Longimicrobium terrae: one gene and its partner. The protein of the gene in region 1 interacts with the protein of each later gene in a pairwise test. Links are inferred from orthologs where the notes say so. Each region holds a gene or a part of one and is shown in the gene's direction. Other genes may lie near its edges.

Region 1 (3,087 bases):
GGGTGGCTGGATTACCCGATGCAGATCAAGGTGGACTTCCTGTGCCGCGACAGCATCCTGGCCGCGCCCATCGTGCTGGACCTGGCGCTGTTCCTGGACCTGGCCTCGCGCGCGGGGATGGGCGGCATTCAGGAGTGGCTGTCGTTCTACCTCAAGAGCCCGCTGGCGGCCGAGGGGCTGTATCCGGAGCACGACCTGTTCATTCAGCAGATGAAGCTGAAGAACACGCTGCGCTGGATGATGGGCGAGGACCAGATCACGCACCTGGGGCTGGACTACTACCTCGAGGACGCGAACACGATGGCCGGGGTCTGAGGACTTCGCCGGCGTGAGGGATGGATGAAGCCGGCCCCGCGCATGTCGCGGGGCCGGCTTTTTTAGGGGAAGTGCGTGAGTGCGGGGTGCGTGAGTGCGTTAGTGCGAGGGAAGGGGAGTACGAGAGTACGAGAGTGGGGGGCGGATGTGCTCGGGGCCGGCAGGGATCGGCGCGGCGGCAGGCGGGGAGCCCTCACCCCGCGTGCTGCGCACGGCGACCCTCTCCCACGAACAGATGTGGGAGAGGGGGCACACCCCAGTTCGGCGCGGGACGAGAATGTGGCGCGCGGGGCGGTTCTCGGTCCGGCGGTTGAAACCGCGCCTCGAAATACACGAAGTCCGCCTCCGCGGACTGCGCCCGAGAGATGGTCGCCACTCCCCAGGCAGTTGAAGCCCCGAACCGGACGCGCCAGCGGCCGGTGTCGGGGGTTCCCGCTGTTTGAGCGGCGGATTCATTCGCTCAGGACAGTGTCGGCGCGGGCCAAACCCCGCTCTCCGCGCCGAACCCGCGGCCCCGTCCCAACCCTCCCCCAGTCTTTTTTGGGGGAGGGTGGGCCGGTGGTGCCGGCCCGGGTGGGGGCCGCCCGCGAAGCCCGCCACGCACACCGAGCCCCTTCTTTTCGCACTCACGCACCCAGCACCCCGCACTCACGCACTTCCGTTTGTCTGACACTTTTCTGACCCTCGCCACGCCCGCGGAGGCGCAGTTCCGGGAAAAGGCCTCCACCTTTCTGGCCCTCGCCGCGCCCGCCGCCAGCGAGGCCCAGGCGCGGGCCGTGCTGGCCGCGCGTGAGAAGCTGCACTGGGACGCCACCCACAACTGCTCCGCCTGGCTGATGCGCGACGGCGTGCGGCGCGCCAACGACGCGGGCGAGCCCGGCGGCAGCGCCGGCGCCCCCATCCTGGCCGCCATCGAGGGCGCGGGCGTCACGGACTGCATCGTCATCGTCACGCGCTGGTACGGCGGAACCAAGCTGGGCGTGGGCGGGCTGGTGCGCGCGTACGGCGACGCGGCCGCGCAGGCACTGCAGGCGGCGCCGCGGCTGCGGGGAACGTACGCCGAGCGGCTGGCCATCCCCTACGCGTACGCGCACACGGCGGCGGTCATGCGGGCGGTGGAGCGCGCGGGGGCGGAGGAAATGGAGCACGGATACGCGGAGGGCGGCAGCGCCGGAATCATCCGCGTTTCCGTGCCGCGGGGCCGTGTGGCGGCGCTTGTGGACGAGCTCAGGGAGGCGACGGCGGGCTCCGTGACGCCGGAGCGGGAGGGCGAAACGACCCTGTATCGGAACGCGGACTCCGGATCGGCGTATTCCTAGCCGTACCCGTTCCGCGCTGGTTTGCGGAACCCACACTTTCCGTACCGGCCGCGCCTCGCGGCCGATTCGCGCCCGCAGGACCTGAAGGAGAACCACGGATGGATGGAGCCGTGCTCGCCGAGCCGATCATGGAGCGGTTGAGGAAACGCAATCCCGCGTACAACGAAACCGCCTACCTTTTCCTTCTCGCCGCCCTTCACTTCACCATTGAGCGCGCGGGAGAGGCCCGGCACATCACCGGCCGCGAGCTGGCCGAAGGGTGCCGCGACTTGGCTATGGAGCGGTTCGGGCTCATGGCCCGCAGCGTCCTGGAGTTCTGGGGCATCCGCTCCACCCGCGACCTGGGCGAAATCGTGTTCGCTCTGGTGGAGTGCGGCGTGCTGGTGAAGCAGGACGGCGACTGCGTCCACGACTTCGAGGACGTGTTCTGCTTTTGCGAAGCGTTCGAGAACAACTATCCCTGGTGCGCGCCCCGGGAACTGCAGACCTGATCCGCCGGTTCGTCCTCCCCAAAACACCCGCTCTCCGGGCGGGGATCTGGCACCATCCATGGAACAGCCCTTGCGGCGCCCCGCCACGTCCGCGTGCGAGGGCGCACCGGCTCGGCGACCGTGGGTGGGTGGGAACCTGAGGGGGAGGGGACGTGCCATGCCGGACGAGCGCGAGTTTCCGCAGTGCCGCAAGTGCGACGAAGGCGTTCTGCTGCCGCTTTCGGACTACGGCCGCGAAGGGGCACCCATCACCTACAAGGCCTGGGTGTGCACCAACCCGGAGTGCGGCTTCAACATCCGCATCGACAACGGCGAAATCAGCTTCGGCCGCACCATCGGCCAGAGCTTCAAGTAGCCGGGCCCCATCCGTCGACAGCCCACGGCGCCCACCGGTGCCGTGGGCTTTCTCTCATCCACCGGCGCCTGTTCATGTCCCGTTTCAGTGGATCCACCGACGTCCCCGTTCTGACCGCGGACGAGATGCGCGCGTGGGATTCGTCGACCATCCGGCGCACCGGCATTCCCGAGCGCGTGCTGATGGAAACCGCCGCCCGCGCCGCCGCTTCCGTGGTCGATCGCCTGTATCCCCATGGACGCGTCGCGGTCGCCGTGGGGAGCGGCAACAACGGCGGCGATGCGCTGGTGCTCGCGCGGACGCTGGCGGCGTGGGGGCGCGACGTGATCGCCGTCCAGGCGGGATCGCGGATGCCGGATGAGGCGCTGCTGCATGGATGGCGGATTCCGGTCGTTCCGGCGGAGGGCGCGGCGGAGGCGTTCGGCGGCGCGGCGACCATCGTGGATGGTCTGCTGGGGACGGGGGCGACCGGGGCGCCGCGCGAGGCGTACGCGCTTGTGATCCGCGCGATGAACGATTCGGCGCGGCCGGTCGTGGCGCTGGACGGGCCCTCCGGCGTGGATCTGACGACGGGCGCCGCGCCGGGCGAGGCGGTTCGCGCGGCGGT
Region 2 (3,666 bases), on another replicon or contig:
GCGGAGGGCGAGCCGGCGTTCCGCGCGCTGGAGGCCGCGGCCACGGCCCGGATCGCGGGGCGGACGGAGGTCGTACTGAGCCCCGGCGGCGGGTGGATCACCCGTCCCGCGCTGCTGGACAGCCTGGGGCCCGACACGCTTTCCGTCTGGCTGCGGGTGAGCGTGGACGAGGCGGTGCGCCGCGCGTCTGCCTCGCCGGGGGAACGGCCCTTGCTCGCCGGCCCCGACCCGGCCGGAGCCGTCCGCAGGCTCCTGGGCGAGCGCGAACCGCTGTACTCCCGGGCGGAACTGCACCTGATGACCGACGGCCGCTCCGTGCCCGCACTGGCGGACGATATCCACTCGGCACTACGCGCCCGGGGCCTCGCGCCCCGCTGAGGGCGCATCTCTCACGATCGATTCATGGCGGTCAAGAAAGACAAGCGGCTGGTGGTGGTCGAATCGCCCACCAAGGCGAAGACGATCCGGGGATTCCTTCCCGCGGGGTACGTGGTGGCCGCGTCCATGGGGCACGTCCGCGACCTTCCCGAATCCGCCACCGAAATCCCGCCCAAGTACAAGGGCCAGGAGTGGGCGCGCCTGGGCGTGAACGTGGACGACTCGTTCGAGCCGCTCTACGTGGTGCCCGCCGGCAAGCGGAAGATCGTCGCCGAGCTCAAGGCGCTGCTCAAGGACGCGGGCGAACTCATCGTCGCGACCGACGAAGACCGCGAGGGCGAATCCATTGGATGGCACCTGGTGCAGGTGCTGGAACCCAAGGTGCCCGTTACGCGGATCGTCTTTCACGAGATCACCCCCGAAGCCATCCGCCAGGCGCTCGCCACCCCGCGGCAGATTGACGAGGACTTGGTGCGCGCGCAGGAAACGCGGCGCATCCTGGACCGTCTGGTGGGCTACACGGTGAGCCCGCTGCTGTGGAAGAAGATCAGCACCGGGCTCAGCGCCGGCCGCGTGCAGTCCGTCGCCGTGCGCCTGCTCGTCCGCCGCGAGCGCGAGCGCCGCGCCTTCCGCAACGCCACCTACTGGGACCTCAAGGCCACGCTGCTGCGCGGCATCACCCCGTTCGGCGCAGTGCTGACCATGGTCGGCGGCAAGCGGGTGGCCACCGGTCGCGACTTCGACGAGAACACGGGCCAGCTCAAGTCGCGCGACGTCGTCCTTCTGGGTGAGGAAGACGCGCGTTCGCTGCAGGAGCGGCTGCGCGCGTCGGAGTGGAAGGTGGGCGAAACGGAGGAAAAGCCGACCGTGCGCCGGCCCTATCCGCCGTTCACGACGTCGACGCTGCAGCAGGAGGCCAACCGCAAGCTGCGCCTGTCCGCCCGCGACACCATGCGGGTGGCCCAGCGCCTGTACGAAGAGGGACACATCACGTACATGCGTACGGACAGCGTCCACCTTTCCGACCAGGCCATCAAGGCGTCGCGCAGCCGCATCGAGGGGTTGTACGGCAAGGAGTTCCTGAGCCCGTCTCCGCGCCAGTTCACCACCAAGAGCAAGGGCGCGCAGGAAGCGCACGAGGCCATCCGCCCCGCGGGCACGGAGATGCGCACGGTGGATGAACTGCGCCTGGCCGGCGTGGAGCGCGCCCTGTACGACCTGATCTGGAAGCGCACCGTGGCCAGCCAGATGGCCGAAGCGCGCCTGACGTACCTGACGGCGACGATCGAGGCGGACGGCGCCACCTTCCGCGCGTCCGGCAAGCGCATCGACTTTCCCGGCTTCTTTCGCGCGTACGTGGAGGGATCGGACGATCCGGATGCGGCGCTGGAAGACCGCGAAGAGCCGCTGCCGCCGCTGAACCGGGGCGACGCGCTGGGGCTGCGCAACCTGGAGGCGGTGAGCCACACCACGCAGCCGCCGGCGCGCTACACCGAAGCCACACTGGTCAAGACGCTGGAAGCGGAGGGGATCGGCCGGCCCAGCACCTACGCCAGCATCATCGGCACGGTGATCGACCGCGGCTACGTGGAGCGGGTGAGCAACCAGCTCGTCCCCACCTTTACCGCCTTTGCGGTGACGGGCCTGCTGGAGCGCAACTTCCCCTCGCTGGTGGACACGCACTTCACCGCGCGGATGGAGGAGGAGCTGGACGAGATCGCCGAGGGCGACGCCCAGTGGCTGCCGTACCTCAAGCAGTTCTTCCTTGGGCCTGACGGGCTGGACGAAACGGTCAAGCGCGGGCAGGAGTCCATCGATCCGCGTGAAGCCAGCACGGTGACGCTGGAAGGGTGCCCGGCGCGCGTGCGCATCGGCCGCTTCGGCCCGTTCGTGGAGATGGAGTCGGACGGCGCGACCGTCACCGCGTCCATCCCCGACGGCATCGCCCCGGCGGACCTGTCGGACGAGCAGGTGGAGCAGCTGGTACGCCAGAAGGCGGAGGGCCCGGACATCCTGGGCACCGATCCCGCCACCAACGAGCCGATCTACCTCCTCCAGGGGCGGTTCGGCCCGTACGTGCAGCGCGGGCAGGCGCCCGAGGGGAGCAAGGAGAAGCCCAAGCGCGCCTCGCTGCCCAAGGGGATGAACCCCACCAATGCCACGCTCGAGGTCGCGTTGCGGCTGCTTTCGCTGCCGCGGACGCTGGGCGTGCATCCGGAAACGGGCAAGGAGATCCAGGCCAACGCCGGGCGCTTCGGGCCGTACGTGGTGCACGACGGCGACTTCCGCTCGCTGGCCAAGGACGACGACCTGTACACGGTGGAACTGCCCCGCGCGCTGGAGCTGTTGAAGCAGCCCAAGGGCGGCCGCGGGCAGCGTGCCGCGATCGAGCCGCTGCGCACCCTGGGCGCGCACCCGGCGGACGGCGAGCCGGTGCTGCTGTTCGAGGGGCGCTACGGGCCGTACGTAAAGCACGGCGCCGTGAACGCTTCGCTCCCCAAGGGGGTAGGACCGGACGAAGTGACGCTGGAGCAGGCGGTGCCGCTGCTGGCCGAGCGCGCGCTTGCCGCTCCGGCGCCCAAGCGCGGCGCCAAGCGTGGGGCGCCCGCGGCCAAGAAGCCGGCCCCCAAGACGCCCGTGAAAAAGGCGGCGGACACGGCGGACGGCGCGGCCAAGAAGCCGGCGGCCCGCAAGCCGGCATCCAAGACGGCGTCGTCTGCGCGGACGGCGGCGGCAAAGACCACGGCGCGCACGGCGGGGAGCAAGGCCGCGAGCGCCAGGAGCGGGGCCAAGAAGAAGTAGCCCACGTTCCGGCTGTCGCAGGAGATCCGGCCCTCCCCCGTAACGCGGGGGAGGGCGCGGCGTTTGGGGGTCCCGCCCCGTGCAAACCGCGCCGGGATGAGGGGAGAACTGCACGTCGGTGTGCTCCGGATGGTTTGGCGCGGCGGCGGGCACCCCTCTCCCCCCAGCCCCCTCTCCCGCAAGCGGGCGAGGGGGAGCCGTTCGGCGCGGGCGACGGGTTCGGCTCGCGACGCGATCCCCGCTGTCGCGGTTCCTGATGCGGTCGAAGCCCCGAACCGGACCCGCAAGCGGCCGGTGTCGGGGGTTCCCGCTGTTGGAGCGGCGGATTCAACCGCTCAACGGCGCTCGCTCACGCGGGGAAACTCGCCGGATCGCGCAGGACTCTCCGCCGCATCCAACCCTCCCCCAGGTTGTTTTGGGGGAGGGTGGGCCGGTGGTGCCGGCCCGGGTGGGGGCCGCCCGTGAGGCCGGCGGGCACCCGCCGAT

Evidence for each region.
Region 2: the proteins of HNQ61_RS09190 (region 1) and topA interact in binary tests that used the Escherichia coli proteins (3 or more experiments, as listed by UniProt). The link is inferred for Longimicrobium terrae from one-to-one orthologs.

What each region holds. Positions count from the first base shown.
Region 1 is NZ_JACHIA010000004.1:76,408-79,494, forward strand. The notes cover bases 29-2,805. They hold HNQ61_RS09190 (IMPACT family protein), read left to right. Parts: upstream 29-977; coding sequence 978-1,634; downstream 1,635-2,805. Other genes in these bases: HNQ61_RS09185 (inositol-3-phosphate synthase), read left to right, coding at 29-315; HNQ61_RS09195 (Minf_1886 family protein), read left to right, coding at 1,733-2,125; HNQ61_RS09200 (hypothetical protein), read left to right, coding at 2,283-2,480; HNQ61_RS09205 (NAD(P)H-hydrate dehydratase), read left to right, coding at 2,555-2,805. Outside these bases: more of HNQ61_RS09185, read left to right, coding at 1-28; more of HNQ61_RS09205, read left to right, coding at 2,806-3,087.
Region 2 is NZ_JACHIA010000024.1:19,271-22,936, forward strand. The notes cover bases 25-3,380. They hold topA (type I DNA topoisomerase), read left to right. Parts: upstream 25-402; coding sequence 403-3,180; downstream 3,181-3,380. Other genes in these bases: HNQ61_RS24630 (shikimate kinase), read left to right, coding at 25-378. In the rest of the region: more of HNQ61_RS24630, read left to right, coding at 1-24. UniProt on the Escherichia coli protein: Releases the supercoiling and torsional tension of DNA, which is introduced during the DNA replication and transcription, by transiently cleaving and rejoining one strand of the DNA duplex.